2 regions of the Arthrobacter sp. YAF34 genome follow, and region 2 is predicted to be linked to the other one. Evidence: predicted binding sites of a transcription regulator. Region 2 holds the regulator's gene; the other holds the start of a gene.
The links. The regulator HrcA, encoded in region 2, represses chaperone genes, less so after heat shock. The targets are predictions, from matches to a motif close to TTNGCACTCGNNNNNNNCGAGTGCNAA.
Positions count from the first base shown of each region.

Region 1: groL (chaperonin GroEL) is a predicted target of HrcA. The motif match lies at 14,912-14,938, and genes of this name have one in related genera.

Region 1 is NZ_JBFRCV010000005.1:63,258-79,820, forward strand. Features, by position in the region: gene gcvP (aminomethyl-transferring glycine dehydrogenase) at 1-2,050, shown strand, start outside; gene gcvT (glycine cleavage system aminomethyltransferase GcvT) at 2,063-3,211, shown strand; gene gcvH (glycine cleavage system protein GcvH) at 3,585-3,968, shown strand; gene glyA (serine hydroxymethyltransferase) at 3,965-5,296, shown strand; gene AB4Y72_RS07780 (L-serine ammonia-lyase) at 5,457-6,869, shown strand; gene AB4Y72_RS07785 (TspO/MBR family protein) at 6,953-7,522, opposite strand; gene AB4Y72_RS07790 (lipid II:glycine glycyltransferase FemX) at 7,637-8,710, shown strand; gene AB4Y72_RS07795 (threonine/serine ThrE exporter family protein) at 8,741-10,237, shown strand; gene AB4Y72_RS07800 (siderophore-interacting protein) at 10,274-11,113, opposite strand; gene AB4Y72_RS07805 (uracil-DNA glycosylase) at 11,165-11,947, opposite strand; gene AB4Y72_RS07810 (DUF3263 domain-containing protein) at 12,064-12,405, shown strand; gene AB4Y72_RS07815 (LytR C-terminal domain-containing protein) at 12,499-13,128, shown strand; gene AB4Y72_RS07820 (cold-shock protein) at 13,288-13,491, shown strand; gene AB4Y72_RS07825 (ABC transporter substrate-binding protein) at 13,491-14,825, shown strand; gene groL (chaperonin GroEL) at 15,121-16,563, shown strand, end outside.
Region 2 is NZ_JBFRCV010000001.1:137,543-151,696, reverse strand. Features, by position in the region: gene AB4Y72_RS00715 (PhoH family protein) at 1-1,062, opposite strand, end outside; gene AB4Y72_RS00710 (CoA transferase) at 1,176-2,564, opposite strand; gene AB4Y72_RS00705 (GNAT family N-acetyltransferase) at 2,741-3,184, shown strand; gene AB4Y72_RS00700 (GNAT family N-acetyltransferase) at 3,204-3,737, shown strand; gene AB4Y72_RS00695 (hypothetical protein) at 4,016-4,141, shown strand; gene AB4Y72_RS00690 (class I SAM-dependent methyltransferase) at 4,165-4,818, shown strand; gene AB4Y72_RS00685 (NUDIX domain-containing protein) at 4,815-5,246, shown strand; gene AB4Y72_RS00680 (NAD-dependent epimerase/dehydratase family protein) at 5,243-6,292, shown strand; gene AB4Y72_RS00675 (GerMN domain-containing protein) at 6,779-7,672, shown strand; gene AB4Y72_RS00670 (16S rRNA (uracil(1498)-N(3))-methyltransferase) at 7,747-8,517, opposite strand; gene dnaJ (molecular chaperone DnaJ) at 8,520-9,650, opposite strand; gene hrcA (heat-inducible transcriptional repressor HrcA) at 9,714-10,727, opposite strand; gene AB4Y72_RS00655 (DUF3097 domain-containing protein) at 11,089-11,940, shown strand; gene AB4Y72_RS00650 (DUF4870 domain-containing protein) at 12,082-12,501, shown strand; gene hemW (radical SAM family heme chaperone HemW) at 12,644-13,882, opposite strand; gene lepA (translation elongation factor 4) at 13,928-14,154, opposite strand, start outside.

The DNA of each region.
Region 1 (16,563 bases), on a different contig from region 2:
CGGCCCGCACGCCGCCTACATGGCCGTTCAGAAGGGCCTTGAGCGCTCCATGCCCGGCCGCCTCGTGGGCGTTTCCAAGGACAACGCCGGCGTACCCGCCTACCGCCTGGCCCTGCAGACCCGCGAGCAGCACATCCGCCGCGAGAAGGCCACGTCCAACATCTGCACCGCCCAGGCCCTGCTGGCCATCGTGGCGTCCTTCTACGCCGTCTACCACGGCCCGGACGGGCTGAAGGCAATCGCCCAGTCGGTCCACGTCCACGCCAAGACCATCGCGGCCTCGCTGAAGGCCGCCGGCCTGGACGTGCTTCACACCTCCTTCTTCGACACCATCACCGTTTCCGTGCCGGGCCGGGCAGCAGAGATCATCGCGGCAGCCGACGCCAAGGGCGTCAACCTGCGCGCCATCGACGCCGACACCGTTGGCATCTCCGCCGATGAGGCCACGACTGTGCATATCGTCGCCGACGTCATCGCCGCGTTCGGCGCGTCCGTGACGGACACGGATGAAGGGTTCGGCCTGGACCCCGCCCTCGAGCGCACCTCCGACTACCTGCAGCACCCGGTGTTCAACACGCACCGCTCGGAAACGCAGCTGCTGCGCTACATCCGCCGCCTCTCGGACCGCGACCTCGCCCTGGACCGCACCATGATCCCGCTGGGTTCGTGCACCATGAAGCTGAACGCCACGGCCGAGATGGAAGCCATCTCCTGGCCGGAGTTCGCCTCCATCCACCCCTTCGCCCCGGAATCCCAGACCGCCGGCTGGCGCGAACTGATCGAGGACCTCGAAGCCCAGCTGACCGAGATCACCGGCTACGACCAGGTCTCCATCCAGCCCAACGCCGGATCCCAGGGCGAGCTCGCGGGCCTGCTGGCGATCCGCGGCTACCACCTCTCCCGCGGGGATGCCCAGCGCAACGTCTGCCTCATCCCGGCCTCCGCGCACGGCACGAACGCGGCCTCGGCCGTGCTCGCCGGCATGAAGGTGGTCGTGGTGGCCACCGCGTCGGACGGCACGATCGACCATGCGGACCTCACCGCCAAAATCGAGGCCAACCAGGACGCCCTGTCCTGCATCATGATCACCTACCCGTCCACCCACGGGGTGTACGACGCCGATGTGCGCGAGGTCTGCGACGCGATCCACGCCGCCGGCGGCCAGGTCTACATCGACGGCGCCAACCTCAACGCCCTCGTCGGGCTGGCCCAGCCCGGCATGTTCGGCGGCGACGTCTCGCACCTGAACCTGCACAAGACCTTCTGCATCCCGCACGGCGGCGGCGGACCCGGCGTCGGCCCGGTCGCTGCCAAGGCCCACCTGGCACCGTTCATGCCAGGCAACGCGGCTGACCCGGCCAACGGCGCCGACGGCACCCCGATCTCCGCTTCCCGCTATGGCTCGGCCGGCGTCCTGCCGATCTCTTGGGCCTACGTGAAGCTCATGGGCGGCCGGGGCCTCACCGAGGCCACCAAGTCGGCCCTGCTCGCGGCGAACTACATCGCGGCCCGCCTGAACGATTCGTTCCCGGTCCTCTACACCGGCGAAGGCGGCCTGGTGGCGCACGAGTGCATCCTGGACCTGCGCGAGCTCACGGCCAAGACCGGCGTGACCGCCGAGGACGTGGCCAAGCGCCTGATCGACTATGGCTTCCACGCCCCGACGCTCGCGTTCCCGGTGGCAGGCACCCTGATGGTGGAGCCCACCGAATCCGAGGACCTGGGCGAGATTGACCGATTCATCACGGCCATGATCTCCATCCGCGCCGAAATCGACCAGGTGGCCCACGGCGACTTCACCGTGGAGCACAGCCCGCTGCGCAACGCCCCGCACACCGCCGCCGCCGTGATCAGCACCGACTGGGCCCGCGAATACCCGCGCGAGCAGGCCGTCTTCCCGGTCCACACGCTCAGGCAGGACAAGTACTTCCCGCCGGTCGGCCGGATCGACGGCGCCGCGGGGGACCGCAACCTGATCTGCTCGTGCCCTCCCCTCGAAGCCTTCGAGGATCACGCTGACGACTCCGCCACCTCCGACTCCGCCAAATAAGGACAGCCAACGATGACTGAGAACTACACGGCCCTGTATGAAGAGCACAAGAAACTCGGCGCTTCCTTCACTGACTTCGGTGGCTGGCAGATGCCGCTGAAGTACAGCTCCGAACTCGCCGAGCACCACGCCGTCCGCAAGTCCGCGGGCCTGTTCGACCTCTCCCACATGGGCGAAGTCTGGGTCACCGGCCCGGACGCCGCCGCCTTCCTGGACTACGCCCTGGTCGGCAAGATCTCCGCGATGGCGATTGGCAAAGCGAAGTACTCGCTGATCTGCAACGAGGACGGCGGCATCATCGACGACCTCATCACCTACCGCCGCGGCGAAGAGAAGTTCCTCGTGGTCCCCAACGCCGGAAACGCCAAGGTCGTGGCCGCAGCCCTGGCCGAGCGCGCCGCTGCCGGAAAGGAAGGCGGATTCGACGTCACCGTCCAGGACGCCTCGGCCGAAACCTCGCTGATCGCCGTGCAGGGCCCCAAAGCGGAGGAAATCCTGCTGCGCCTGGTTCCGGCCGCGCAGCATGAGCTCGTCACCGGCCTGAAGTACTACGCCGCGGTGGACGTCCCCTTCCTCGTGGGCGGCACCAGCCAGGACCTCCTGCTGGCCCGCACCGGCTACACCGGTGAAGACGGCTTCGAGATCTTCGTGGCCAACGAGGACGCCGCCGCGCTGTGGCAGGCCCTCGTCGCTATTGCCGACGACGGCGAGCTGACGCCGGCCGGCCTGGCGTCCCGCGATTCGCTCCGGCTCGAAGCCGGCATGCCGCTCTACGGCAATGAGCTTTCCCTCGAAGGCGACCCCTTCGCCGCCGGACTGGGTCCCGTCGTAGCCCTCTCCAAGGAAGGCGACTTCATCGGCAAGGCCGCACTGGCCGCCAAGAAGGAAGCCGGCGCCGGATCTACCACGGGCCGCAAGCTCGTCGGGCTCAAGGGCTTGGGCCGCAGGGCCGGCCGCGGCCACTACCCGGTCCTCAAGGACGGCAACGTGGTCGGCGAAGTCACCTCCGGGCAGCCCTCACCCACCCTGGGCTACCCGGTGGCGATGGCCTACGTCGACGTCGAATTCACTGAGCCCGGCACGGCCCTGGACATCGACCTGCGCGGCAAGTCCGAGCCCTTCGAAGTGGTCGCACTGCCGTTCTACAAGCGCCAAAAGTAGCCGAAGCGGTCCCGGGGGCTGCGTGACTGTGGTTGCGTGAGCCCGTCGGGTCCGACATCCTCTGCATGCTCGGTCGCGAAGACGCCCGCTGGGCGGACGTGACGCTCCCGAAGGGGCCCACGCCGTCCGGGTTCCCTGGCCGAGCTTGCGAGGTTAGGGGGACGGCGGGGAGCATGCTGCCGGATGTCGGGCCCGAAGGGGCCCTGCAGCTCACCTCGGTTTCAACTCACCTCCCGTTCCAGGCGTCATTGGGGGCGCCTTCGAACGCCACAGGTGCTGGGTATGTACCGATACCAACCCCGCTTATCCCGCCGCCCAACCCAGCCACAATTGATTTAGCACCAACGACCACTCCAAGACTTAGGAAAAACACATGGCAAAAGTTGCCCCTGAACTGCAGTACTCCGACGAGCACGAGTGGGTTGCACGCGAGGCCGGGAACGTTGTGTCCATCGGCATCTCCGCCGTCGCCACGGACGCCCTCGGCGACATCGTCTACGTGGACCTGCCCGAGGTCGGCTCCGCGGTGACCGCGGGGGAGACCTGCGGCGAGGTCGAGTCGACCAAGTCCGTCTCGGACCTGTACGCCCCCGTGACGGGCGAGGTCACCGAAATCAACCCCGCCGTCGTTGACGACCCCGCACTGATCAACAGCGACCCGTACGGTGCCGGCTGGCTCTTCAAGGTCGCCGCGGAGTCCGACGGCCCGCTGCTGTCCGCCCAGGACTACGCGTCCAAGAACGGCGGCGAGCTGTGAGCGCGGCAGCCGCAGGCACCAACACCGCCGTGTTTGAGCAGGTCGTTTCCCCGAGCCTGGACGCCGAACTGTCCGCCCTGGACCCGGAGATCGCCGCGAGGATCGACGCTGAGCTCACCCGCCAGCGCGACGGCCTGGAAATGATCGCCTCGGAGAACCACACCGCCAAGGCCGTCATGCAGGCGCAGGGCTCCGTGCTGACCAACAAGTACGCCGAGGGCTACCCGGGCAAGCGCTACTACGGCGGCTGCGAGCACGTTGACGTGATCGAACAGCTCGCCATCGACCGGGTCAAGGCCCTGTTCGGCGCCGAGTACGCCAACGTCCAGCCGCACTCCGGGGCGCAGGCCAACGCCTCCGTCATGCACGCCCTGATCCGTCCGGGCGACACCATCATGGGCCTGAACCTGGCCCACGGCGGGCACCTGACGCACGGCATGAAGATCAACTTCTCCGGCCGGCTCTACAACGTCATCCCCTACCAGGTCCGTGAAGAGGACCACCGGATCGACATGGCCGAGGTCGAACGCCTGGCCCAGGAGCACAAGCCGCAGCTGATCGTTGCCGGCTGGTCCGCGTACGCCCGGCAGCTGGACTTCGCCGAGTTCCGCCGGATCGCGGACTCGGTGGGCGCCTACCTCATGGTGGACATGGCCCACTTTGCCGGGCTCGTGGCCGCGGGTCTGCACCCGTCGCCGGTGCCGCACGCCCACGTCACCACCTCCACCACGCACAAGACCCTCGCCGGTCCGCGCGGCGGCATCATCCTCTCCAACGACGCCGACATCGCCAAGAAGATCAACTCGGCCGTGTTCCCCGGACAGCAGGGCGGCCCGCTGGAGCACGTCATCGCCGGCAAAGCCGTGGCCTTCAAGATCGCCGCGTCCCCGGAGTTCAAGGAGCGCCAGGAGCGTGTGCTGGCCGGCGCGAGGATCCTCGCCGAGCGCCTGGTCCAGCCGGACGTCACCGCCCAGGGGATCAACGTGATCTCCGGGGGCACCGATGTGCACCTGGTCCTCGTGGACCTGCGCAACTGCGTGCTCAACGGTCAGGAAGCCGAGGACCGCCTCGCGGCGATCGACATCACCGTCAACCGCAACGCCGTCCCGTTCGATCCGCGCCCGCCGATGGTCACCTCGGGGCTGCGGATCGGCACCCCTGCCCTGGCCACCCGCGGTTTCGGCGAAGCGGCCTTCGCCGAGGTTGCGGACATCATCGCCGAGGCCCTGATCGCCGACGCCGATGCGGACCTGTCCGGTCTGCGCTCACGGGTGGAGGCCCTCGCCGCTGCCCACCCGCTTTACCCCTCGGTTGATAACCTCGCCTAAGCGACGTATCACTGAAAGAAGACACGACGCCGGGCGGGTTGCGGCCAGAAGCCGCCGCCCGGCGTCGTGCATCAGGCAGGACTGCCGCCGACCGGCGGCCGCACCTCCTACCGGCAAGACCCTCTGCCGGGCCACAGCAAGACCTAGTTAGGAACCGACAATGGCTGTTGGAGTCTTTGACCTTTTTTCCATCGGAATTGGGCCATCCAGCTCGCACACCGTGGGCCCCATGCGGGCCGCCGCCGTCTTCGCCGAAGAACTCAAGGCTTCCGGGGACCTGGAGAAGGTGGCCTCGCTGCGGGTTGACCTCTACGGATCCCTCGCCGCCACGGGCCACGGCCACGGCACCATGACCGCCATCCTGCTCGGGCTCGAGGGCTTCCACCCCGAGCTGATCCTCCCCGAGGAAGTGGAGGTCCGGCTCGCCGCGATCGCCGAGACCGGCACCCTGCAGCTGGCCGGGGCCGGTGATGGGAACGGTGTTCCCCTGCCCTACGGTGTGAAGGACATGATCCTGCGGCCGCTGACCATCCTGCCCCGGCACACCAACGGGATGACCTTCACGGTCTCCGACGCCGACGGCGAAGTCCTGCACAAGGCGACGTTCTTCTCGGTCGGCGGCGGCTTCATTGTCCGCGAAGGCGAGGAAGACGCGGCCCTGAAGGAACTCGCCGAGTCGAAGAAGGAACTTCCCCTGCCCTTCCGCACTGCCGCGGAACTGCTGGGCCGCTGCCAGTCCAAGGGCCTCTCGATCGGCGACATTATGTTCGTCAACGAACGCGCCTCCCGCACCGAAGAGGAGATCCGGGAGGGCCTTCTGCACATCTATTCGGTGATGGAGGGCTGCGTCGAGGTCAGCCTCAAACGCGTTGGGCTGCTGCCCGGCGGGCTCAAGGTGCGGCGCCGCGCGCCCGACTGGCACGAACGCCTGATGAAGGAAGACAAGGACCGGGATCCGAAGTACTGGCAGGAATGGGTCAACCTCATCGCCCTGGCCGTGAACGAGGAAAACGCCTCCGGCGGCCGCGTGGTCACCGCCCCCACGAACGGTGCCGCGGGCATCATCCCCGCCGTGCTCTACTATGCGCTGCACTTCGCCCCCGGGATGGACAAGGCAACCCAGCAGGACCGCGACGATACCATCGTTAAGTTCCTGCTGACCGCGGCTGCCATCGGGGTGCTGTACAAGGAGCAGGCATCGATTTCCGGCGCCGAAGTCGGCTGCCAGGGCGAGGTGGGCTCGGCGTCGTCGATGGCCGCCGCCGGCCTGGCCGAGGTCATGGGCGGCACGCCCCAGCAGGTGGAGAACGCCGCGGAAATCGCGATGGAACACAATCTGGGCCTGACTTGTGATCCTATCGGCGGGCTCGTCCAGGTCCCGTGCATTGAACGCAACGCGATCGCCGCGGCGAAGGCCATCAACGCCGCCAAGATGGCCCTGTGGGGCGACGGCACCCACCGGGTCTCCCTGGACGAGGTGATTGTGACCATGCGCGAGACCGGCAAGGACATGAGCTCCAAGTACAAGGAAACCGCGATGGGCGGCCTCGCCGTGAACGTGGTGGAGTGCTGACGGGCTGCCGCCGCCGGTAGCCGCTGGCTGTGCAGCCGTCAGTTGTGCAGCCGTCAGTTGTGCAGCCGTCAGTTGTGCAGCCGTCAGTTGTGCAGCGCGGCCCACAGATTCAGCGAGGCCGCGAACACGATCCAGGACAGGTAGGGCAGCATCAGCAGCCCCGCCGTCCGGCTGATGGGCCCGAAGAGCACCACGGTCACCGCCACGGCGACGGCCAGCGCCACGATGATCACGAACGCAATCCACAGCGCAGGCGTCCCCAGCGCCGGGTACAGGGCAAAGAAGACCGGGGTCCACAGCAGGTTCAGCCCCAGCTGGACGCCGTAGGCGGTGAGGGCCGTCCGCTTGTTCGGTGTCCGGGGCCCTTCGGCATGGCTGCGCCAGACCAGCCATGCCGCGACTGCCATGGCGGTGTACAGGACGGTCCACACTGGGCCGAACACCCAGTTGGGCGGGGACCACGGGGCCTTGTCCGCCGTGGCGTACCAGCCGTTGACGTGGTTGGCGGTGGCCAGGCCGCCGAGCGCCGCAACGAGCGCCGACGCGCCGAGGAACAAAATCAGTGCGATCACCTGTGAGCCGCTGCCGGCGCGTCGCGACCGGCCGCCGGCCTGCCCGGGAGGGCCCTCCAGCGGTTGCTGCTGCGCGTGCATGAGACCAGCGTAACCGCCTTGGCCGGACAGGCGGCAGGGTCCGGACCGATAGACTTGGGGCTGCATGTCCGCATACCGCCGAAGCTCGTACCGCAATGATTGGATGCCGCACCCTTGCGTGAATTCACTGCCCGCTTTGCCTCTGCCGAAGAGATAGCCAACTGGGATGCCCACGTCACGGCGAACCCCAATGGCGGCAATCTCTTGCAATCGGAAGCGTTCGCCGAGGTCAAGCAGCACTTTGGCTGGAAGCCCCTGCACCTCGTCTACGAGACCGCCGACTACACCAGCTACAACCTGGTCTTGGAGAAGTCCTTTCCGCTGCTCGGCAAGCTCTGGTACCTGATCAAAGGCCCCGACGTAGCGTCCGTCGAGGACATTCCCGGGATCACCGCCGCCAACGCGGACTTCGTGAAACGGGCCAAGCTGGGCGTCTTCGCGATCAAGATCGAGCCGGATATCATCCTCTCCGACGACGCCACCCGGGTCCTCGAGGCGGCGGGACTGGTCAAAACCCACAACCTGCAGCCCAACGACTCCACGGCGCTTCTCGACATTGCGCCGGAGGAAAACCAGCTGCTGCGCAACCTCCACTCCCGCGGCCGCAACGCCGTGCGCCGCGCCATCCGCGAGGGCGTCGAGGTCCGCAACGTCGAGCCCACGGAAGAGAACTTCCGGGCCATGTACTCCCTGATGACCACCACCGTGGAGGCCAAATCCCAGGTCCGCGTCCGCGAGTATGAGTACTACCGCCAGTTCTGGACCAACTTCCTGAAGCGGGACCAGGGCAGGCTCCTCTTCGTGTACGAAAACGGCGTACCCTCGGTCGGCGCGTTCGTGATCAACTACGGCCGCAAGGGAACGTACAAGGACGGGGGCTCACTGCAGAAGCGCAGCCAGTACGGTGACTCGCACCTTGTGCAGTGGACTGCGATCAACCAAGTCAAGGACCTCGGCTGCACCGAATACGACTTCTGCGGGACCCCGCCGAGCGACAAGCTCAAGGACACCTCGAACCCCTTCCACGGGCTGGGCTTGTTCAAGACCAGCTTCAGCAAGACCGTGACCGACTTCGTTGGCTGCTATGACCAGGTCCTCAGCCCGCTGAAGTACAAGGCCTGGATGACGGCTGGGGAGCGCGTGGCGCGCCAGCTTTACACCCGACGCACGGGCCAGCAGTTTTACTAAACGAGCGGCAAGGACAGTGAGGAGGCCGGAATGAATACACAACCCGACGGCCGCCGCAGGCCGCCCACGGACGGACTGCCCCGGACCGAACCGATGTCGGCCATGCAGGTGCGCCAAAACGCCGCGGCCAAGCGCATGCTGCGGCGGCTGGTGCAGGGGGAAAACCCGCCAACGGCACCGCTGAGCATCGTGGACCGGCTCGCCGGCAGCCCCTACGCCAACCCGATGATCCAGGTCGGCGGGGTGGACGCCTCAGCCCGCAAGACCATCGACTTCGCCTTGAAACTGGCGGAATCCATGTTCCGGTACGGCGCCGGCGCCCTCGAAGTCGAAACCAGTATCATCGCCATCACCGCCGCGCTGGGGCTGAAGCACATCGAGGTGGACATCACCAACCAGTCGGTGGCCATCAACTATGCCCCAAAGGACCAGACGCCCATCTCCCTGCTGCGCGTCGTGCGGTCCTGGACCAACAACTACGCCGGACTCTCGCAGGTCCACCAGCTGGTCACGGACATCGTGGCCGGCGGGGTCGGCCGCGAGGAAGCGGTGCGCCGGCTCGAGGACATCACCCGCAGCGCCAAGCCGTTCCCGCGGTGGATGGTCACCGTGGCCTTTGGCGTGTTCTCCGCCGTTTTCGTGGGTGTCCTGGGCGGCGGACTGGGCGCCTCGATGGTCGCGTTCGTGTCCAACCTGCTTGTCAGCCTGCTGGCCCGCCAGCTGGGCCGCTGGCGTACCCCGGACTTCTTCATCACGGCCGCGTGTTCGTTCCTGGTGACCATCATCGCCCTCCTGCTGTGGCGTTTCGGCAGCCCGCTGGGAGTGCAGATTGCCCCCGAGATCGTGGTGGTCGGCGGGATCCTGCTGCTCCTGCCGACCGGACGGCTCGTATCCTCCGTGCAGGATGCGATCAACGGCTTCCCCGTCACGGCGGCCGGCCGGTTCCTGTCCACCATGCTGACCTTCGGGGCACTGGTCGCCGGCATAGCCGTCGGCTTCGTCGTGGGAAACATGGCCGGCATGGCGCCGATCGACGTCACCAAAACATTCCCGCCCAAGTATGCCTTGTGGGTGATCGTCATCCTGATCGCCATTGCGGTGCTGATGATCGGCATCACCGAACAGACCAGCCTGAGGCTGCTGCTTCCGACGGCGGCCGTCGGTGTAGTGGGCTATCTGGTTCTGATCGGGGGTGATGCCCTGGGCATCGGGTCCCGGTTCGCGCCGGCCCTCGCCGCCGTCGTGATCGGCCTGCTGGCCCGGGTAGTGGCGCTCCGCATGGGTGCTCCCCAGCTGGTCGTCGCTGTCCCGGCGGCGTTGATCCTGCTCCCCGGCCTCACTATATTCCGGTCCATGTATGTACTGACCATCGAGGAATCGAAGATTCTCATGGGTGCCGGCGGCATGCTCAACGCCGGGGCCATCGTGCTCGGCGTCGCGGCCGGCATCGTGCTCGGCGACACCCTGGCCCGGCCCCTGACGCGGAGCCTGGCCAGCAACGAACGGCGCCGGGCCCGCCGCCGCTAGGCCGTCCGGCCAGCGGCGCCTTTGGACCTTGTGCCGTTAGATCTTGCCTATCGGCAGCTTCTTCTCGGCCTGGAAGTCGTCCTCCACCCGGCCCTGGGCCCAGTAGCCCGAGAGGGACACCTGGGTCCGCTCCAGCCCGCGCTGCACGTAGAAGACCTCCCGGAGGCCCTTCATGGAGCCCCGCTCGCCGTGGGCAAACACCTGCACCCGGCCCTCGGGCCACTCGGCGTCGCGGACTGCCGCTACCAACAGTTCGCTCTCACCGGCGGGGCGGCCGCCGCGCAGCAGCCAGTGCAGTTCGACGCCGGCAGGCGCCGCGAGCCCCTGGATGTCGGCGTCGCTGTCCACCTCGAGAATGGCGAGGCCGCGCGCATCTTGCGGCAGCGACTCAATGGCGGCGCCGATGGCCGGCAGCGCCGATTCATCACCGGCAAACAGATACCAGTCGGCCGCCGGGTCCGGGTTGTAGCCGCCACCCGGGCCCGTGAACGTCAGACGGTCGCCGGGCTTGGCCGCTGCCGCCCACGGGCCGGCCAGGCCTTCATCGCCGTGGACGACGAAGTCGATGGCGAGTTCCTGGGCCGCCGTGTCCACCCAGCGGACCGTGTAGGTCCTGGTGAACGGCCACTGGCTGCGCGGCATCGATTCCCGGATCGCCCACAGGTCCAGAGGGTCCGGGTAGTCGATCCCGGGCTGCGGAAATACGATCTTGACGTACCGGTCCACATAGTCGTTGTTGACGTATCCGGCGAAACCGGGGCCGCCGGCGATGATCCGCACCATGTGCGGGGAGAGCTCTTCCCGGCGCAGGACCGTCAGGTCCGTCTGGGGGCGGGAGTTCCGGTTGGCGGTGGTGGCGGCGGGGGCGGAGGTCATGCTGCTAAGCCTAACCAAGAACCCGTCCGGCAACCGTGGCCGGGAGGCCTGTTACGGCAGCGGGGGCAGTTCCCAATCCACCGTTCCGTCGCCCTGCTCCTGCAGCAGGTCGTTGGTGCGGCTGAACGGCCGGGACCCGAAGAAGCCGCGCGAGGCCGAGAGCGGGCTGGGGTGTGCGCTGGCGAGCACGGCGGCAGAGCCGAGCAGGGGCCGCGCGGACTCGGCGTCCTTGCCCCACAGGATCCCCACGAGGGGAGCCGGGCCCGCACCGTCCGCGGATGCACGGTTCGCGACTGCCCGGATGGCGGCCGTCGTGACGGCCTCCCAGCCTTTGTTCCGGTGCGACCCCGCCGCGCCAGCCCGGACACTGAGAACCCTGTTGAGCAGCAGCACGCCCTGGTCCGCCCAGTGGCCGAGGTCCCCATGGACGCGCGGCGGGAAGCCGAGATCGGCCTGAAGTTCCTTGTACATGTTCGCGAGGCTGCGGGGGATCGGCCGGGTGGCGCCATCCACGGCGAAGGACAGCCCCACGGCGTGCCCCGGTGTCGGATAGGGGTCCTGGCCCACGATCAGGACCCGGACGCCGGCCAGCGGCTGCCGGAAAGCGCGCAGGACGTTCGACGGCGATGGCAGCACCTCGTGCCCCGCGGCCGCCTCGCCGGCCAGGAAGGCCAGGACTTCCCGCAGCTGCGGCTCCACCGGGGCCAGCGCCTCCGCCCAGTCCGGGGCGACCAGCTCATGGAGCGGCCGCCGCGCCAGGTCCGCGAAACTGAGGTCGTCGGCGGCTGCGGGTTCCAGCTCGAACAAGGCATCGGAATCAAACACAGGTCCCATTCTTCCGCAGGTCCGTCCCGGCCGCCTCCGCCGGCACCGCGAGTCAAATGACAACCTTGTCGTTTCGGCCGTAGCATGGGACTGACTTTTTACCGGATCCAGCCAGGGAGTGTGTCGTGGCCGAAACAGCGCAAGAGCACGTGCTCGCGGGGGATTCTGACGATGTTTCCGACGCCGTCGCGAGTCCAGGAGGGGTGGCCGAGGAGTCGCCTCTTAGTCCCCGTGACCAGCAGATGCTGGCCCTCGAGCGGCAGTGGTGGAAGTATGCGGGGGCCAAGGAACAGGCCATCCGGGAGCTGTTCGATCTTTCCGCTACGCACTACTACCAGATCCTCAACGCCCTCATCGATACCGAGGATGCTCTGGCCCACGATCCCATGCTGGTCAAGAGATTGCGTAGACTACGTACATCACGCCAACGTGCCCGAACTGCCCGCCGTCTGGGAACAGATTCGTAAAGTCGCGTCACGCGCGGCCGGTTGCGCAGGTCCTCTTGTGTCCGCTTCCGGCTTCGGGCACCCGTATGAAATCAGCAAGGACGTCGTTTTACCATGACCAAATACGCTCGGGATGAATTTGATCGGGTCCCGGAGACCTCCACCCGGCAGGGTGTCCACCGGGCAGCTGCCGCATCGCGTCGCCGGAGCCTCGCGCCCATCCTGGCGGCGGGCTGCGTGGCCCTGGCCATCGGACTGGTGGCCTTCCTGATCCTGCCGAAGCTCGGCTTTTCCGCGGGACAGGCCGCGAACGTGACGGCCGGCGCCAGTGCGTCTGCCACGAGCACGGCGAGCCCCGGCTCCGCCACCCCCAGCCCCGCGCAGACGCGTCCCGAGGCCGCAGGCACCGCCCCGGCGGCGTCGCCCTCAGCGACGCCCAGCGCCAGCGCCACTGCCACAGCTGCCGGTGTGGACAAGACGCAGCCGGTGACGGTCTACAACGGGACCACCACCGCCGGCCTCGCCAACCGCGTCGGCGGTACTGTCAGCTCCGCCGGTTGGGTCGTGGCCGAGAAGGGAAACTGGAGCGGCGTCCCGCAACAAACGTCAGTGATTTTCTACAGCAGCGCCGATCAGAAGGGCAACGCGAAGGCCCTGGGAACGCTCCTCGGCATCGACACCCTCGAGGAGTCCGCCGAGTTCAACACGCCGCTCGTCGTGGTGATCGGACCCGGCTTCCAGTAGGCCAATCCGGTTACGCCTCAATAACTATTAGCCGGCGGCCCTGCCCGCCGGCGGCGTTCCTGGGGGACGCTGTGAGTACAGTATCTGCGGATTTCTCTTCGCATTCCGCGGCACACATCGAGGTGGGCCGCACGCAAGCTAGCTGAAAGTGTGGACGCCATGGCACTGGGAACCGTCAAATGGTTCAACGCCGAAAAGGGCTACGGCTTTATCACCGTGGATGGTTCCGAAGACGACGTCTTCGTGCATTGGTCCGCGATCGTCGGGGAAGGCTACCGCGCCCTGGATGAGGGCCAGCGGGTGGAGCTGGAAATCGGCGAGGGCGAAAAGGGCCCGCAGGCTGATAGCGTTCGGCCCGCCTAGTGGCACTTTCTGCCGTCACGAAGAGCCCGCGGGACCCGGCCCGGCGCCGTACCGGACGTTTCTCGTTGGGCCGCGCCCTTGCCGCGGGAACGGTTTCCGCCCTGGCGCTGACAGGCTGCCTGGGTCCGTCCGGCAGCGCCCGCGTAGCCAGCGCTGACGCCAGCGGTGACGGCACCCTGCGCATCGGCCTGCTCCTGGACAACACGGGGCAGCAGAACTTCCTCAACGCCCCCCAGCTCGCGGCGGCAAAGCTTGCCATCAAGGACATCAACGCCGCCGGCGGCCACAAGGGCAAGCCCGTGGAGCTGCTGCCGGAAACCATCAGCACGGACACCGCCGCCCAGGCCAAAGCGCTCGTGGCCGCCAAGGCCGACGTCGTGATCGGCCCGACCGATTCCAGCCGCGCCCCCGCCGCCATCGACGTGCTCGCGAACGCCAAAGTCGCGGTCATCTCGCCAGCCAACTCGGCCGGCGCACTGAGTAACTACAAGAACGGCGGCTACTATTTCCGCACCTCGGCGGCCGACACCGCCCAGGCGTCAGTCCTCGCCAAGCTGGCCAAAGACGGCGGCGCCAAGACCCTGGCGGTCCTGCACGAGGAAGGCGACTACGGCAAGGACGTTGCCGACGCCGTCGCTAGCGCGGCCAAACAGTCCGGCATGGACGCCGTCGCGGACGCCGAGTTCAAACCGGGCCACGCGGACCAGGCTGCCGCCGCCCTGAAAGCGGCGAACCCGGACGCCGTGGTCCTGGTCGCGCGCGAAGGCGCCCAGGGCGCCGTCGCGGAGCTGAACAACGTCGGCCTTGCCGGCAAGAAACTCGTCCTCAGCGACGGAGCAGTCAACCAGTACGGCTCCGGACTGGGCGCACGCGCCCTGGACGGCGCACGCGGAATCCTGCCCGGCGTCTTCCCCTCCACCGACTTTCAGGCGGGCCTCGTCGCCGTCGATCCCGGTCTGAAGGACATGACCTTCGCCGCCGAGACGTACGACGCCGTCATCCTGGCCGCCCTCGCCGCCGCAGCGGCAGAGGACGACGCCGGAACCTCCATCGCGGCGTCCCTCGTCGGCGTCTCGGGCGGAACCACAGCCGGGGGCGGTAAGCCAGGCGGCCAGCCCGCCAGCCAGGGCCCCAGCCAGGCCTGCACGACGTACAAGGCCTGCGTCGACGTCCTGCGGGCGGGCAAGCGGCCGGACTATGACGGTAAGTCCGGCCGGATCAACTTCGATTCCCGCGGCGACATCACGCAGGCGAACTATGTGGTCTACACCTATGGCGGGGACAACCAGTCCACGATGACCGGCACGGAAGTCGCCAGCAGCAGCGGCGGCTGATCGCTCCTAGCGTATTGGCCGCCCGGAGCGGGCGGTTCGGGCCGGGCACTGCTTGCACTCTCCCCGGGGGAGTGCTAATTATTGAGTTAGCACTCCAGCGCACTGACTGCTAACACGACGCCCGGTCCGTCCGGCCGCGAAGTGGAGCGGCCGGTCCAGGAGCTGAAGAAACACCTTGCTGGGGTGAGATCCCGGGCCCAGCGGCATACAGAGGCCGCCGGGTAGGGGTCGTCCGTCGCGGGCACCACAGCGAAGGTTCATTCTTAACGACTGTCCCGAAAGGACTACTGCCGTTATGGCCAAGATCATTGCATTTGATGAAGAGGCACGCCGCGGTCTTGAGCGGGGCCTGAACATCCTCGCCGACGCCGTCAAGGTCACCCTCGGCCCGCGGGGACGCAACGTCGTCCTCGAAAAGAAGTGGGGCGCCCCCACGATCACCAACGATGGTGTTTCCATCGCCAAGGAGATCGAGCTGGACGATCCTTACGAGAAGATCGGCGCCGAGCTGGTCAAGGAAGTTGCCAAGAAGACGGACGACGTCGCTGGCGACGGCACCACCACCGCTACGGTTCTGGCACAGGCACTGGTCAAGGAAGGCCTGCGCAACGTCGCGGCCGGCGCTGACCCGCTGTCCCTCAAGCGCGGCATCGAGAAGGCTGTTGAGGCCGTCACGGTCGAGCTCCTGGCCTCCGCCAAGGAAATCGAGACCAAGGAAGAGATCGCCGCCACCGCGTCCATCTCCGCCGGCGACAACGAGATCGGCGCCCTGATTGCCGAAGCCCTCGACAAGGTCGGCAAGGAAGGCGTCATCACGGTCGAGGAGTCGAACACGTTCGGCCTCGAGCTGGAGCTCACCGAAGGCATGCGCTTCGATAAGGGCTACATCTCCGCTTACTTCGTCACCGACGCCGAGCGCCAGGAAACGGTCCTTGAGGACCCGTACATCCTGATCGTCAACTCCAAGATCTCCAACGTCAAGGAACTGGTTGCTGTCCTCGAAAAGGTCATGCAGTCCAACAAGCCGCTGCTGATCATTGCCGAAGACATCGAGGGCGAGGCCCTGGCCACCCTGATCGTCAACAAGATCCGCGGCACCTTCAAGTCCGTTGCCGTCAAGGCTCCGGGCTTCGGCGACCGCCGCAAGGCGCAGCTGGCCGACATCGCCATCCTCACCGGTGGCCAGGTCATCTCCGAGGAAGTCGGACTCAAGCTTGAGACCGCCGGACTCGAACTCCTCGGCAAGGCCCGCAAGGTTGTTGTCACCAAGGATGAGACCACGATCGTCGAGGGTGCAGGCGACGCCGACCAGATCGCCGGCCGCGTGTCCCAGATCCGCGCCGAGATCGAGAACTCGGATTCCGACTACGACCGCGAGAAGCTGCAGGAGCGCCTGGCCAAGCTGGCCGGCGGCGTTGCAGTCATCAAGGCCGGAGCCGCAACCGAGGTTGAGCTCAAGGAACGCAAGCACCGCATTGAGGACGCTGTCCGCAACGCAAAGGCTGCCGTTGAAGAGGGCATCGTCGCCGGCGGTGGCGTTGCCCTGATCCAGGCCGGCGCCAAGGCCTTCGCGAACCTGCAGCTCTCCGGCGACGAAGCGACCGGGGCGAACATCGTCCGCGTCGCCATCGACGCCCCGCTCAAGCAGATCGCCTTCAACGCCGGCCTCGAGCCCGGCGTCGTGGTGGACAAGGTCCGCGGCCTGCCCGCAGGCCACGGCCTCAACGCCGCCACCGGC
Region 2 (14,154 bases):
GGCAACGGAGTGCTTGACCCGGTTCCTCTGCACTTCGTCCCAGATGCTGTAGGCATTGACGATGTCGCCCACCAGGCGGTGGCGGACGACGTCGGAGGCGTCCAGGACCGAGAAGTTGACGTCTTCGATGCCCTGCAGGATTTCCTCGACGATCCGCAGTCCCGAGCGGGTGCCGAAGGGAAGATCCACCTGCGTGATGTCACCGGTGACCACCATCTTGGAGCCGAAGCCCAGACGGGTCAGGAACATCTTCATCTGTTCGGGCGTCGTGTTCTGCGCCTCGTCGAGGATGATGAAGGCGTCGTTGAGCGTGCGGCCGCGCATGTAGGCCAGCGGGGCGACTTCGATGGTGCCCGCGGCCATGAGCCGCGGAATGGACTCAGGGTCCATCATGTCGTGTAGGGCGTCGTACAGGGGCCGCAGGTACGGGTCGATCTTGTCGCTCAGGGTTCCCGGCAGGAAGCCCAGCCGCTCCCCCGCTTCGACGGCAGGTCGGGTCAGGATGATGCGGCTGACTTCCTTCTGCTGCAGGGCCTGGACGGCCTTGGCCATCGCAAGGTAGGTCTTGCCGGTACCGGCCGGCCCGATCCCGAAGATCACCGTGTTGGCGTCGATCGCGTCCACATAGTTCTTCTGGTTCAACGTCTTGGCGCGGATGGTCTTGCCGCGGGTGGAGAGGATGTTGGTGGTCAGCACTTCCACCGGGTTCTGCAGTGACTGGCTGCGCAGCAGGGAGATGAGCTGCTGCAGGACGGCCGGGGTGATGACGGTTCCCCTGGCCACCAGCCCTCGGATCTCGTTGAGCAGGCGCATGATGCGCGGCACGTCGGCCGCGGGGCCGCTGATCGCGAGCTCGTTTCCCCGGACGTGGAAATCGACGGCGGGGAACTGGTTTTCGATGAACCTTAAGGCTTCGTCATGGCTGCCCAGCGACTGGACCATCTGCTCTGAGTCGTCGAACAAGACCACCTCCGTCCGCAACCCTGGTAGGGAGTGGGGGAATTCCCCTGCGGTGCGCTCTCCGGCGCTGAACCGGGCCTTGCCGTTCGCTGCTTCAGTCATGGTGTTGGCCCGCGGGCCTCTGGTCCCCTCCAGTATGAATATGGTCGGTCCCGGGGATCCGTGCCGGCGGCGGTTCGCACCGTCCGCGGCCCGGGTCAACGGGTGCTTCCATCTTACGCCAGCGCGGCGCGCCCGACGCCGGTCTGGCCCCGGCGGTGCCATTGCGGCTCGTCGAGACCGAGATCACGCGCCGGGCCGGCGTGCAGTTCGATGCCTTCGATGCGGACCGGTTGGCGCAGCCGTTTTGCGGGCCCCCAGCTCGTGGCTTCCTGTTGGGCCTCAAAGTCGTCCCCGGTCAGGACGGGAAACGGGCTGTGGTTCCCTTCGCCGCGGTAGGGCATGAGGAGGTGGGCCGTCCGGGCGAGGGAGAGCCGGGCCGAGCGGCCAGTACTGGTGTCGCGCCGGTGGGTGAGCGCGCTGAGGGTCGCTGCCGAAAGGAGGTATCCGGTGGCATGGTCCAGCGCCTGGACCGGGAGGGGAACGGGACGGTCCGCGCCGGTGTCGACCATGCCGGCGTGGGCGATGCCGGTGCTCATTTGGACGAGACTGTCGAAGCCGCGGCGACCGGCGAGTGGTCCGCTCCAGCCGTACGCGTCGAGGGAGATGTCGATGAGGCCGGGGCGAATCAGCTGACGGTCGTGGTCGCCGAAGCCGAGCCGCTCGAGCGCGGCTGGCCGGTAGCCGTGGACCATAACGTCCGTGGCCGCGAGCAGTTCTGTGAACGATGCGCGGTCGACGCTCAGGGCGAGGTCCAGCCGGGTGGTGCGTTTGCCGAGCGTGACTTCGGGAATGATGCTCTCGTCCCAGCCGGGCGGGTCGATTCGGAGGACGTCCGCGCCGAGCAGGGCGAGGAAGCGTGTCGCGACCGGCCCGGCAAGGACTCGAGTCAGATCGAGGACCCGCACCCCGGCAAGAGGTCGGCCCGCCGTGCCCGACTGCCCACGGTCCGGGCCGGGTCCGAGATCACGCCATGCGATGAGCGGTTCCGTCGCCACAGCGAGGCCTTGCGGGCTGCTGCGCCACTCGTCGGGCGTCCGCATGACGGCAGCGCAGCCCCCGGCGGCGATGATTGCCGATTCGAGTTCGTCACCGTCCCACGTTAGAACCGCGGCCCCGACCACGACACGATCGGGAGAGTTGCCGGCGTCGAGGACCGAGAGCGCAGCCGCTCGGTGGTGTGGAGCGTTGGTATGGAGCCGGATCCATCCGTCCCGCGTTGGGTAGTCGCCGGCTATCGGGTCCCAAGGCGAAGGCAGGGTCCAGCCCAGCGGGTAAATCGATCTGGCGAACCAGGCCGACGCGAGCTTGCGATTCACGGTCACCCGTCCGGATCCGACGAATCGTGCCGCGCTGAGAGCGGCCGCGGCGAGAGCGCTGCTGGCGAGCTCGGAAACCGGAAACACCGACGGCAAGCCACCGTCCGTTTCGAAGCTGAGGCCGCTTGCGTCGATGCCGGGCAGGGCCGCAAGAATTTCGGTGAGCAGATTCTGTTCCGTGGGCATAGTGTGCACCTCCGGCTCAACTCTCATTCGGCGCCCGATAATCGTCAAGATCGACCAAAAGTATCAATGTGGTCTCCGTCAGCAGGACGAGGCCGCCCTGGCGGCGACGAAACCCAAGCATTCCAATGGCCGTTCTCCGTCAGAACGTGGTCACACCGCGGACGTAGGGTGATTCCATGATCACCATTCGCGAAAGCCGACCTAGTGATGTGCCCGGCCTGGCGGCACTGAGAGCCACGTGGGCAGCGGAACAGCAGCCTGCCCACGAGGAAGATCCGGCCTTCGACACCGTCTTTACGGACTGGATGGACGCCAATCCGCGCAAGTTCTTTGTGGCGGACAACGACGGCGAACTCGTGGGGATGCTCAATCTTATGATTTTCGAGCGTATGCCCAAGCCAGGGACGGCCGATTCACGGTGGGTCTATCTGGGAAACGTCTACGTGCTGCCGGCATTCCGGAACGCCGGCATCGGCGGGCGGCTCGTTGAGGCCTCAATTCAGTTCTCGCAGAGCGTCAAAGCCGTACGGATGATTCTTTCGCCCTCCGCCGAGTCACGGGATTTCTACGCGCGGTTGGGGTTCCGGTCTGCCGGGGAGTTGAACATTCTCGGGTTCTGATCCAAGGCATGATGGGGGCATGGAATTGCAGACTGAGCGTCTCCTGCTCCGCGAGTACACCGTGGATGACTTCGCGGCGGTACATGCATTTGCCGCTGATGTGAGAATCGCCGAATACGTGGACTGGGGACCGAATTCGGCCGCCGACACAAAGCAATTTCTCGAAATGTGCGTGGCGGCCCAAGGCGACGCGGTCCGGACAAACTTCACCCTCGCCGTCACTTTCGCCAATGGCGACCCCTTTGGTTCGGTCGGACTCTCGGTGGATCACGGCCGGGGCGACCTCGGGTACGTGATTGATCGTGATCACTGGGGGCAGGGATATGCCACGGAAGCCGCGGCCTCTCTCCTCCGTTTCGGCAAAGAATGCCTTAAACTCCGGGAGATTACTGCCACCTGCAGACCTGAAAACACAGCCTCGGCGAGGGTGCTGGAGAAGATCGGGATGGTCCACGTCGGAACTCGGACGGCCGACAAACTTATTCGTGGACGGTGGCGGGATTCCCTGGTCTTTTCCGCGGCGAACAGTATCGCCTGGCACCACGCCAAATAACCGAGCCGGACGGGCCCCCGGTTTGGATTCATACGGACCTGCAACCCGGGACCATACTGACTCGATTGGTCTCATCGCCTATCCATACTATGTCGACACCCCATCACTCGCCCGGGTCTCGAAATATCAGATTGAGCAGGCCATTGCCGACCTCTGAAAGTTCGTGACCGCCATCCGCGCCGTCACCGAAAGCCCACAGGCGAGACCCAGGCGGGCGCACCTCCGGACCGGCGCGTGGCGGAGTCCGACGTGATGCGGGCGCGGTTAGGCTTCCGGTCATGGCAATCCTCCACCAAGCCGAACTGCAGCCGACGAACCTTGAACTCCTCGAAAGGCTCGTCCTGACAGGCACCTGGGACGGACAAAAGAACCCGATCCAGCTCGCCGCCATAACGAATACCTGACCCGGAGAGGTTCCGCTGTCAACATGATTCAGGAGAGTGCTGCTGGTTCCGTACGCGCTGCTTACAACACGGTGGCGGCCTCGTATGCGCGGGCCCTTCCCGACACCTCCTTCGAGTCTTCGCTGGATCTGGCAATGATTCGGCAGTTCGCCGATGCTTTGTGCGCCGGGACAGCCGACGGCGGCATCCTGGATGCCGGCTGCGGAACGGGCCGGATGATTTCCCACCTCGAATCCTTGGGACTGTCCGATATCGAAGGGGTGGACTTGTCCGAGGCCATGATTGCCCAAGCCCGGAATTCCCATCCTCAGTGTCACTTCAAGACCGGCGACCTGGCCGCCCTCCCATACGCCAGCCGAAGCTTTCGGGGCGTGCTCGCCTGGTACTCCGTGATCCATACCCCGCCGGAACACCTGCCGGATATTGTCACGGACCTGGCCCGGGTGACCCGTCACGGCGGTCACGTCCTGCTGGGCTTTCAGGCCGGGATCGGTCAACGAACAATGGACCGCGCCTATGGACATGACGTGGTTCTCACCGCCTGGCTGCACGATCCCGCTGATGTTGCCAAACTCCTCACCCGCCAAGGCTTCACCATCGCCGCCCAGCTGACGCGGGAGCCGCGGTCGGTCGAGGCGCACGCGCAAGCATTCATCCTCGCGAGGCGGTCCGGTTGACCCACCGCGTTGCTGTCGGTGTTCTCGTCGGGCCGCTGGGCGTGCTGATGTGCCGCCGCGTCGCGTCGGCGAAGTGGTACCCGGACACGTGGGACTTTCCTGGTGGTCACATCGAGGACGGCGAAACAGCCGGTGAAGCGCTCGCCAGGGAGCTTCTGGAGGAAGTCGCCGTCCACGTCATCCCACCGACGACCGCTCCCACTTTTACGGTCCGGGACAACGAGAACTCACCCGACGGGTTGGCACTCTCAGGCTGGGTCCTGGACACGTGGTCAGGAGTTCCTGCGCATCTGGCCACGGACGAGCACTCGGAAATACGCTGGCTCAGCCCCGACGATGCCCTCCGACTGAACCTCGCCCACGGCCGGTACACCGACGTCCTTGTACAGGTACGCACGTCCTTCCCGTCGGTTAGAGTCGGACGATGAAACGGGCCGTGATTCTTGGAGGAACAGGTGTTCTCGGGCGCGCCATTGCGTGGCGCCTCATCAGCTCCGGCTGGGCGGTGGACATGACCGGCCGGACCGAGCGGAAGATGCCGGCAGACCTGGCCGCCGCCGGGGCGCGTTTCATAGCGGCGGAACGTCGTGACGCGGCTGCCCTGGCAGGGGTCATTGGCGCGGGCGCGGATCTCCTCGTCGATGCTGCGTGTTACACCGAGGCCGACGCCGAGCAGCTTCTTCCTCATCTGAGTGCTGTCACGTCGGCCGTCATGCTGTCGAGCAAGGCTGTCTATGTTGATGCCGCCGGCAACCACGTCAATTCCGTGGTCCCGCCGCGCTTTGACGCCCCCGTTGTCGAGGGCAACCCCACCATGAAGCCCGGTACGGGGAATTACGATTCCCCGCTGGGCTACGGCGCCAACAAAGTGGCCGCAGAGAACGCCCTGCTGGACAGCGGCCATCCGGTGACGGTGGTTCGGCCGTCGAAGGTGCACGGGGAAGGGGCTGCGCGCCCCCGGGAATGGATGTTCGTCAAACGGATTCTCGACCGGCGGCCGTCAGTGTTTCTAGCCCATGCGGGGAAGGGCGGGGACCACACGACGGCGGCCGTCAACACCGCCGCCCTTGTGGAAACGGTGGCCGCCGCGCCCGGCTCGCGGATCCTCAACAGCGCCGATCCGGATGCACCGAACGCGCGTCAGATCGCGGGGGCAATCGCCCAGCACCTCGGCCACGAATGGCAGGAGGTGCTGCTGGATGACACAGCCCCTGCCGGCCTGGGCGACCACCCTTGGGATTTCCGGCCCCCGCTGGTCCTGAGCACGCAAGCCTCCCTCGACCTGGGCTATGAGCCTGTTGGAACATATGCGCAGACGATTCCGTATCAGGTGGACTGGCTGGTGAAGGCGTTTGCAGCCGGAATCGTGCCAGGTGCGGACGATCCGTTCCTCGAGCATTACCTCGACTACGCCCGCGAGAACCTGTTCGCCGGCTATCAGGCCTCGCCAGCGGTCGGCGGCGGCGAAGCCTAGGCAGGCTCGCCCCAACTAGGTCGCAGCAGGGGCCGTTTTGGGCCCTCAAAACGGCCCCTGCTGCTAGCTAGTTGGGCACCGGGGCGTGTCACGGCCACTGACAAAGTCCGCGCCTTGGCAGACCGTCCTGAACCGCGGCCACGCACCCTGGAGCCGGCACCTCCTCGGGCTGCTCGCACAGCAGGTGATCAGGCCCGATTAGGTATCAACTTTGTATCGGCCTCATATCGTTCCCGTTGCAGTTCCGCCGCCCGGGCCAAAACGCGGCTGTCGCGCTGCACCGGTATGCAATGCTGGAAATCGGCTCCCCCGCGGGCACCTTTCCAGCATCCCGGAAGGTGCGGTGTGGGCGGCCACCGGCGGCCCTTGCCGCCCGTAAACGAATCAGCCACCGCGGCCCGCGGAGGCGGTACACGAAGGGACAGCAGCATCAGGCAGCGTGGAGTACAACAGGCGGCAGCGGGGCGCTTTCGCCGTACCGCGCTGATGCTCGTGCTGCCCGCCGCCCTCGTCCTGTCCGGCTGCGTGGCGACGCCGGAGGGCGGCATCACGAACTCCAGCAGCCCCTCGGAACTCATTCCTGTCCCGGCGTCGGGCGTCCCCACCACCAGCGCCCCGCTCGAGACAGCCCAGGCGTCGAACAAGGCCCCCGTGTATTGGATCGGCCGGAGCAACGACAACGCGTTCCTCTACCGCGAGTTCCGGGACGTTCCCGATCAAGACAACCCCGTCACCCGCGCCCTGCGGGTCATGATGTCCCAGCAGCCGCTGGACCCGGATTTCTTCACGCCCTGGCAGAACCCGAAGAAGCTGGCGACGTCGATTTCCGGCACGAACGTCATCACCGTTGACGTCTCCGCCGATGCCTTCAACAGCAACGTCGATGCGGCGATGGCCGAGCGCGCCATTCAGCAGCTGGTGTACACGGCGACGGCTGCCGCCGCCAGCGCCGGCCTGATCGATTCCGGACAACAGGTCCAGGTCGTCATACTGGTCGACGGCCATACGGACTACGTCGCGTTCAACCACGTCCGTCTGGGCGCGCCGACCTCACGCAGCGCAGGGCTCGTGGCGCCGGTGTGGATCATCGATCCGCAGGAGGGCGATTCAGTGTCCGACGGGACGGTCAAGATCAACGGCCGCAGCACCGTTCAGGGCGGAAAACTTCGCTGGGAGATCCTTAAAGTCGACGGCGACAACGCCAAGACGGCCTATCTCAACGGCAACACCGTTGCTTCGGGTGATGCCGCGCAGCCCGGGTTGTTCACGCTGTCCGCAAACCTCGGCCCGGGCAGGTACGAGGTCCGGGTGTCCCAGGTGGACCCGGCCGACAGCGCGAAGGAACTGTTCCTCGACACCCGCGGCTTCACAGTCAAGTAATTCCGGTCAAGCGGTCCCGGCCAGCCAGCCCGGCCGCATGCGTGCCGGCGTCTAGTCAGACCGCCTCCGGCGGGCTACCAGCGGCCAAGGATGTCGCTGGCCAGCACGGTGGCGGCGGGTCCCGCGGTGGACGAGCGCAGCACATGGTGCCCCAGGAGTGCCGTGACCGCCCCGGCGTCGCACAGCCGGGTCACCTCGCGCGGACTGATGCCGCCTTCCGGGCCCACAATCAGCAGCACTTCACGGGCTCTGGCGTCGGGCGCGGACGTTTCCAGCCACGACTCGAGCACGTGCCGCAGCGGCCGGACGGCATCTTCGTGCAGAATGACCGCCAGGTCGGCGGCCGCGACGGCCGCCTGCAGCCCCGTACTGTCGACGGCGGCGCGGACCTCCGGGATCCACGCGCGCCGGGCCTGCTTGGCGGCCGCTGTGACCACCGATTGCCACTTGGCGTGCGCCTTCGCGGCCCGTTCGGCCTTCCACCGCACGATGGACCGCTCCGCCTGCCACGGAATGACAGCGTCGATGCCCAGTTCGGTCGCCGTTTCGGCCGCAAGCTCGTCGCGGTCGCCCTTGGCGAGGGCCTGGACCAGGACCAGCCGGATGCCGGGCTGCGGCTCGTCCGCCATGCCCCCGCACTCGACTGTCAACTCGCCCGGCGCGACGGCGGTCACCGTACCGGTCAGGCGCTTGCCGGCGCCGTCTGCGATGTCCACGGACTCCCCGACGGCGAGCCGCTTGACGGTGACGGCGTGCCGGGCCTCCGCGCCCTCGAGGACAAAGACCGAGCCGGGGACCTGCGACTCCAGGGTGCCAGGGGCGGTGAAGAAGACCGGGTTACTCACCGCTACAGGTTACCGAGCCGGTCCCGCAGTTTGGCGAAGACACCGCCGCTGGCGGCAAGCTTTCCCGCCGTGAAGTGTTCGCCGCGGTGCTTGGCCAGCTGACGGAGAAGGTCTTCCTGGACGTGATCGAGCTTGACCGGCGTTTCCACCTGCAGGTGCACCTTCAGGTCGCCGCGGCCGTGGCCGCGCAGGTGCGTGACACCGAGGCCGCGCAGGGTGATGATCTCGCCTGACTGGGTCCCGGCCTTGACGTCGATCTCCTGCTCGCCGTCGAAGGTCTCCAAGGATATTTCGGTGCCGAGCGCTGCGGCCGTCATGGGGATGTTGAGGCTGGCGTGGAGGTCGTCGCCGTCGCGGACGTAGGTGGGATCATTGTTGACCCTGATCTCCACGTACAGATCACCGGCGGGGCCGCCGGCGGGGCCGGCCTCGCCCTGGCCGGACAGCTGGATGCGGGTGCCGGTGGCGACGCCGGCCGGGACCTTGACGGTCAGGGAGCGGCGGCTGCGGATCCGGCCCTGGCCGCTGCACTCGTTGCATGGGTCCTTGATAACGGTACCGAAACCCTCGCAGGATCCGCAGGGGGCCGACGTCATGACCTGGCCGAGGATCGAGCGCACGGCACGCTGGACCTGGCCGCTGCCGCCACAGATGTCGCAGCGGACCGGGTGGCTGCCCTCGCGGCAGCACGATCCCTCGCAGGTGGGGCAGACGACTGCCGTGTCCACCTCGAGCTTCTTGTTCACGCCGAAAACGGCGTCGCGGAGATCGATCCGGACGCTGATGAGCGCGTCCTGGCCGCGGCGGACCCGGGATGCCGGGCCGCCCTGGCCACCGCCGGCGCCGAAGAAGGTCTCGAAGATGTCCTGGAAGGCGAAGCCCTGGCCCGAGTAGCTGCCGCCGCCGAAACCGTTGTCGGTGCCGTTCTCATTGCCGGTGGTGTCATAGACCCGGCGCTTCTGCGGATCGGAGAGGACCTCGTAGGCGTGGGTGACGGCCTTGAACCGGTCCGAGGCATCCTCCCCCGGGTTCACGTCCGGGTGCAGGGTCCGGGCCAGTTTCCGGTAGGCCTTCTTGATCTCCTCCCCCGTTGCATCGCGGGAGACTCCAAGAACGTCATAGTGGCTGGTCAAAGTGTGTATCTCTTCCTTGTTGTACTGCCTGTGGGCAAGACGTCGCGTGATGTTTGGGGCCGGTCAGGGCCCCAGGATCCTCGAAAGGTAGCGGGCCACCGCGCGGACGGCGGCCATGGTGGTGGGGTAATCCATCCGGGTAGGCCCAAGCACGCCGACCTTGGCCGTGGCGTCCGGCCCGTAGGCGGTGGCCACCACGGAAGCCTCGGCGAGCCCGTCGTACGGGTTTTCGCGGCCGATGCTGACGGTGACGCCGCGCGGGTCTTCCGCCATTTCGCTGAGCAGGCGAAGCATCACCACCTGCTCCTCCAGCGCCTCCAGGACCGGGCCGATGCTGAGCGGGAAGTCCACGTTGGAGCGGGCCAGGTTGGCAGTGCCGGCCATGACCATGCGCTCTTCGCGGCTGCTGGTGGCCAGGGCCTCCAGGCCGCGGGCCAGGGCCTGGGCTGCTCCGCGGCGCGCCGGCGGTTCGCTGGCCACGACGGCGGGCAGCAGTTGCGGCAGAAGGCTCAGCGGTGTTCCGGAGAGGCTTGCCAGGAAGCGGGTGCGCAGCTCAGCCACGGCGTCGTCGGGAAGGTCCTGCCCGACGTCGATCACGCGCTGCTCCACCTTGCCGGTATCCGCTATCAGCACCATCAGCACCTTGCGCGGCGCCAGCAGCACGAACTCGATGTGCCGCACCTTGGCGCGGCTGAGCAGCGGATACTGCACGACGGCGACCTGGTTGGTCAGCTGGGAAAGGAGCCGCACGGTCCGGTCCAGGACGTCGTCGAGGTCCTGGGACCCTTCCAGCAGCGCCTGAATGGCACGCCGTTCCGCCGGGGAAAGTGGCTTGACCGCCGAGATCTGGTCGACGAAGAGCCGGTAGCCCTTGTCCGTGGGGATCCTGCCTGCACTCGTGTGCGGTGCGGTGATGAGCCCTTCGTCTTCCAGCGCCGCCATGTCGTTGCGGATCGTGGCACTGGAGACGCCGAGATGGTGCCGTTCAACGAGTGCTTTGGAACCAACGGGCTCGCGGGAATGGACGTAGTCCTCCACGATCGCCCGCAGCACTTCGAGTTTGCGCGGTTCGCTCACGCTCCACCTCCAATCGACTGTCCCGCCGCCGGTGCCGCCCGCCGTCTCCGAATCGCGTCCACAAGTAGTGCAAGGGCGGTCCGCGGCTCGTCAGGGGTTAGCACTCGACATGCCTAAGTGCTAACCAGTCTAATATGAGTCGCCGCGTTGTTAGCATTGGATTCGCTCCAGGCGTGGCCCGCGGGATCGAGTTTCCCGTCACGTCGGCGTCGAGACCGGCGCAGCTGCTGCTGTTCCGCCCCACGCGGTCCGGCACAAGCGGCCCCGGTTCCGGCCCGCGGAGTGTTCCACTGCCCACCGTGCAATTGCCCACCGTTCAATTGCCCACCGTTCAATCCGAGTGCAAAGTAAGCGTGTAGAGATGTCGTACCAGAACTGGGGACCCCAGGACCTATCCGCCCCCGCCAAGACGCAGTTGCCGGAAGTCCCGGTGGAACGCGGAATGGTCCTCGAGGAGGTCCAGTCCGGCTGGGTGGGCGCCGTGACCCGGGTCGAGAAATCCGGCGGCATGCACGTGGTGGCGCTGGAGGACCGGCGGGGCAAATCCCGGTCCTTCCGGCTCGGCTTCGGCTTCCTCCTGGAGGGCCAGCCGATCCGGCTGATGCCCCCGGCCCCGAAGAAGGCGGCGCCTGCCGCAGGAGCCGGCCGTACGGCGTCGGGCTCGGTGCAGGTCGCGGGACAGCGCGCCCAGGTGGCGAAGGCCAGCCGGATCTGGGTGGAAGGCAAGCACGACGCCGAGCTCGTCGAGAAAGTCTGGGGCGATGACCTCCGGGTGGAGGGCATCGTCGTCGAACCCCTTCACGGCATTGATGACCTGACTGCCGCCGTGGCGGAGTTCCGGCCTGGTCCGGGGCGCCGTCTCGGCATTCTCGTTGACCACCTGGTGCCCGACTCCAAGGAGTCCCGGATCGCCGACGCCGTGATGGCCTCGCCCGGCGCCGCCGGCAACGTGCTGATTGTGGGCCACCCCTACGTCGACGTGTGGCAGGCCATCCGGCCCGCGGTTCTCGGGATCGAGCGCTGGCCCGTGATCCCCCGCGGCGTGGACTGGAAGACCGGTATCCTGACGACTTTCGGGTGGCCTCACTCCACGAAGGAGGACATCGGTCTTGGCTGGCAGAAACTCCTGGGGGCTGTGCGCAGCTACGCGGATTTGGAGCCGTCCCTGCTGGGCCGGGTGGAAGAGGTCATTGACTTCCTCACCGTGCCGTAGGCTGCCGACGCCGGCCTCTGATCTCCGTTAAGGCGCCCGAGCAAGTATTCTTGAATCGGTGACTGCGCTCCCAGCGCGGTCCCAGCTATTCCAGGCATCACCCCGGCAGCAACGCATCACCGCAATCCGAAGGACTACACGTTGGCAGATAACGCACGCGAACACACGGACAACAAGGCTGGCCACGACCAGCCCCCGTACCATGGCGTTCCGGCAAATGCGCTGCCGCTCACGGCCAGCGAAGACCGGCAGTGGGCCACGCTGGCGCACTTCGGCGGCATTCTGGGCTGCGTGCCCTCGTTGCTGATCTATTTGATCTTCAAGGACCGCGGGCCGTTCACGGCGCAGGAGTCCAAGGAAGCCCTCAATTTCACGCTGCCGCCGACCCTCGCCGCGTTGCTCGCCAATCTTCTGGTCTTCATTCCCGTGGTGGGCAACCTCTTTGCGGTCCTTGCCACCGTGATCTGGATCGCCGTGACCTGCTTCTCGGTGGCGGCGGGCATTCACGTCAACCGGGGCCAGCCGCACCGTTACGAGTTCAACCTGCGCTGGATCAAATAGGCCGGGCTCTACAACCGGCTTCCAACACCCGTTTCCAAACACTAGAGCCGGCCGCTGCCCGTCAGGGTCCAGCGGCCGGCTCTTTGTATGTCCTCATCCGGTGCGGCAGCCTGTGCGACACCCGGGACGGAGGCTTGCGGGCCTAGTCCGGCAGGATCCTGCGGACCACGGCGTCGGCCAGCAGCCGGCCTTTGAGCGTGAGGACCAGCCGGCCGTTGAAAGCGGCGGCGGGGTCCACCAGGCCGTCGGCGATCAGGCCAGCGACGGCATGCCGGCCCGTGTCTCCCAGGCCGCCGAGGCTCGGGATCTCGAGCCCGGAGTTCAGGCGGGCCTCGAGCATGACCCGCTCCACGTTGCGGGTCTCGGCGTCCAGGGTTTCGCGTCCGGCGGCGGGCGATGCGCCGGCGCCGAGGCGGTTGGCGTAGGCGGTGGGGTGCTTGACGTTCCACCAGCGCACGCCCCCGACGTGCGAGTGCGCCCCGGGCCCGATGCCCCACCAGTCATCCCCGCGCCAATAGGCGAGGTTGTGCCGGCATGCCTGGTCCGGGGTGCGGGACCAGTTGCTGACCTCGTACCAGGCGAGCCCGGCCGCGGAAATCAGTTCGTCGGCGAGTTCATACTTGGCGGCGTGGTCGTCGTCGTCGATTCCCGGCACTTCGCCGCGGCGGATTTGCGCGGCAAGTTTGGTGCCCTCCTCAACAATCAGCGCGTATGCGCTGATGTGATCGGGCGCGTAGGACAGGGCGGTCTCGAGCGAATAGCGCCAGTCCTCCAGCGACTCCCCCGGCGTGCCGTAGATCAGGTCCAGGCTGACCGCGAGGCCAGCATCGCGCGCCCACCGCACCACCTCGGGCACGCGGCTGGGCGTGTGGGTGCGGTCGAGGACCTTCAGGACGTGCGGTACGGCCGACTGCATCCCGAACGAGACCCGGGTGAACCCGGCGTCGGCGAGCAGCCGCAGGGACTCGGGGGTGACCGAATCCGGGTTGGCCTCCGTGGTCACCTCGGCGCCGGGCTGCAGGCCCCAGGCACCGATTGAAGCCGTGAGAATGCGCGCCAGGTCCTCCGCCGGGAGCAGCGTGGGCGTCCCGCCGCCGAAGAAGACCGTGCTAAGCGGACGGGCCGGCAACCCTGAATCCTTCAGGACGCGGGCGGCGAACTCGACCTCCGCGATCGCGGTGGCGGCGTAGGCATCCTGGGAGGCACCGCCGCCGAGCTCGGTGGCGGTGTAGGTGTTGAAGTCGCAGTACCCGCAGCGGACCGCGCAGAACGGAATGTGCATATAAAGTCCGAAGGCGCGCTGATCCGCGCCCTCGGCCGCCTGGGCGGGCAGGAGTCCGTCCGGCGGCGCCGGGTCGCCCAGCGGGAGAACGCTAGGCATTGGCCCGGCCTGCCGGCGCTGCCGCAACAATCATGTTCAGCACTGCTACTTCTTGGCCTTGTCCTTGGATTCGTCCGTGGTGAGGGCGGCGATGAAGGCTTCCTGCGGGACCTCGACGCGGCCCACCATCTTCATGCGCTTCTTGCCTTCCTTCTGCTTTTCCAGCAGCTTGCGCTTTCGCGTGATGTCACCGCCGTAGCACTTGGCAAGGACGTCCTTGCGGATGGCGCGGATGCTTTCGCGGGCGATGATCCTGGAGCCGATGGCGGCCT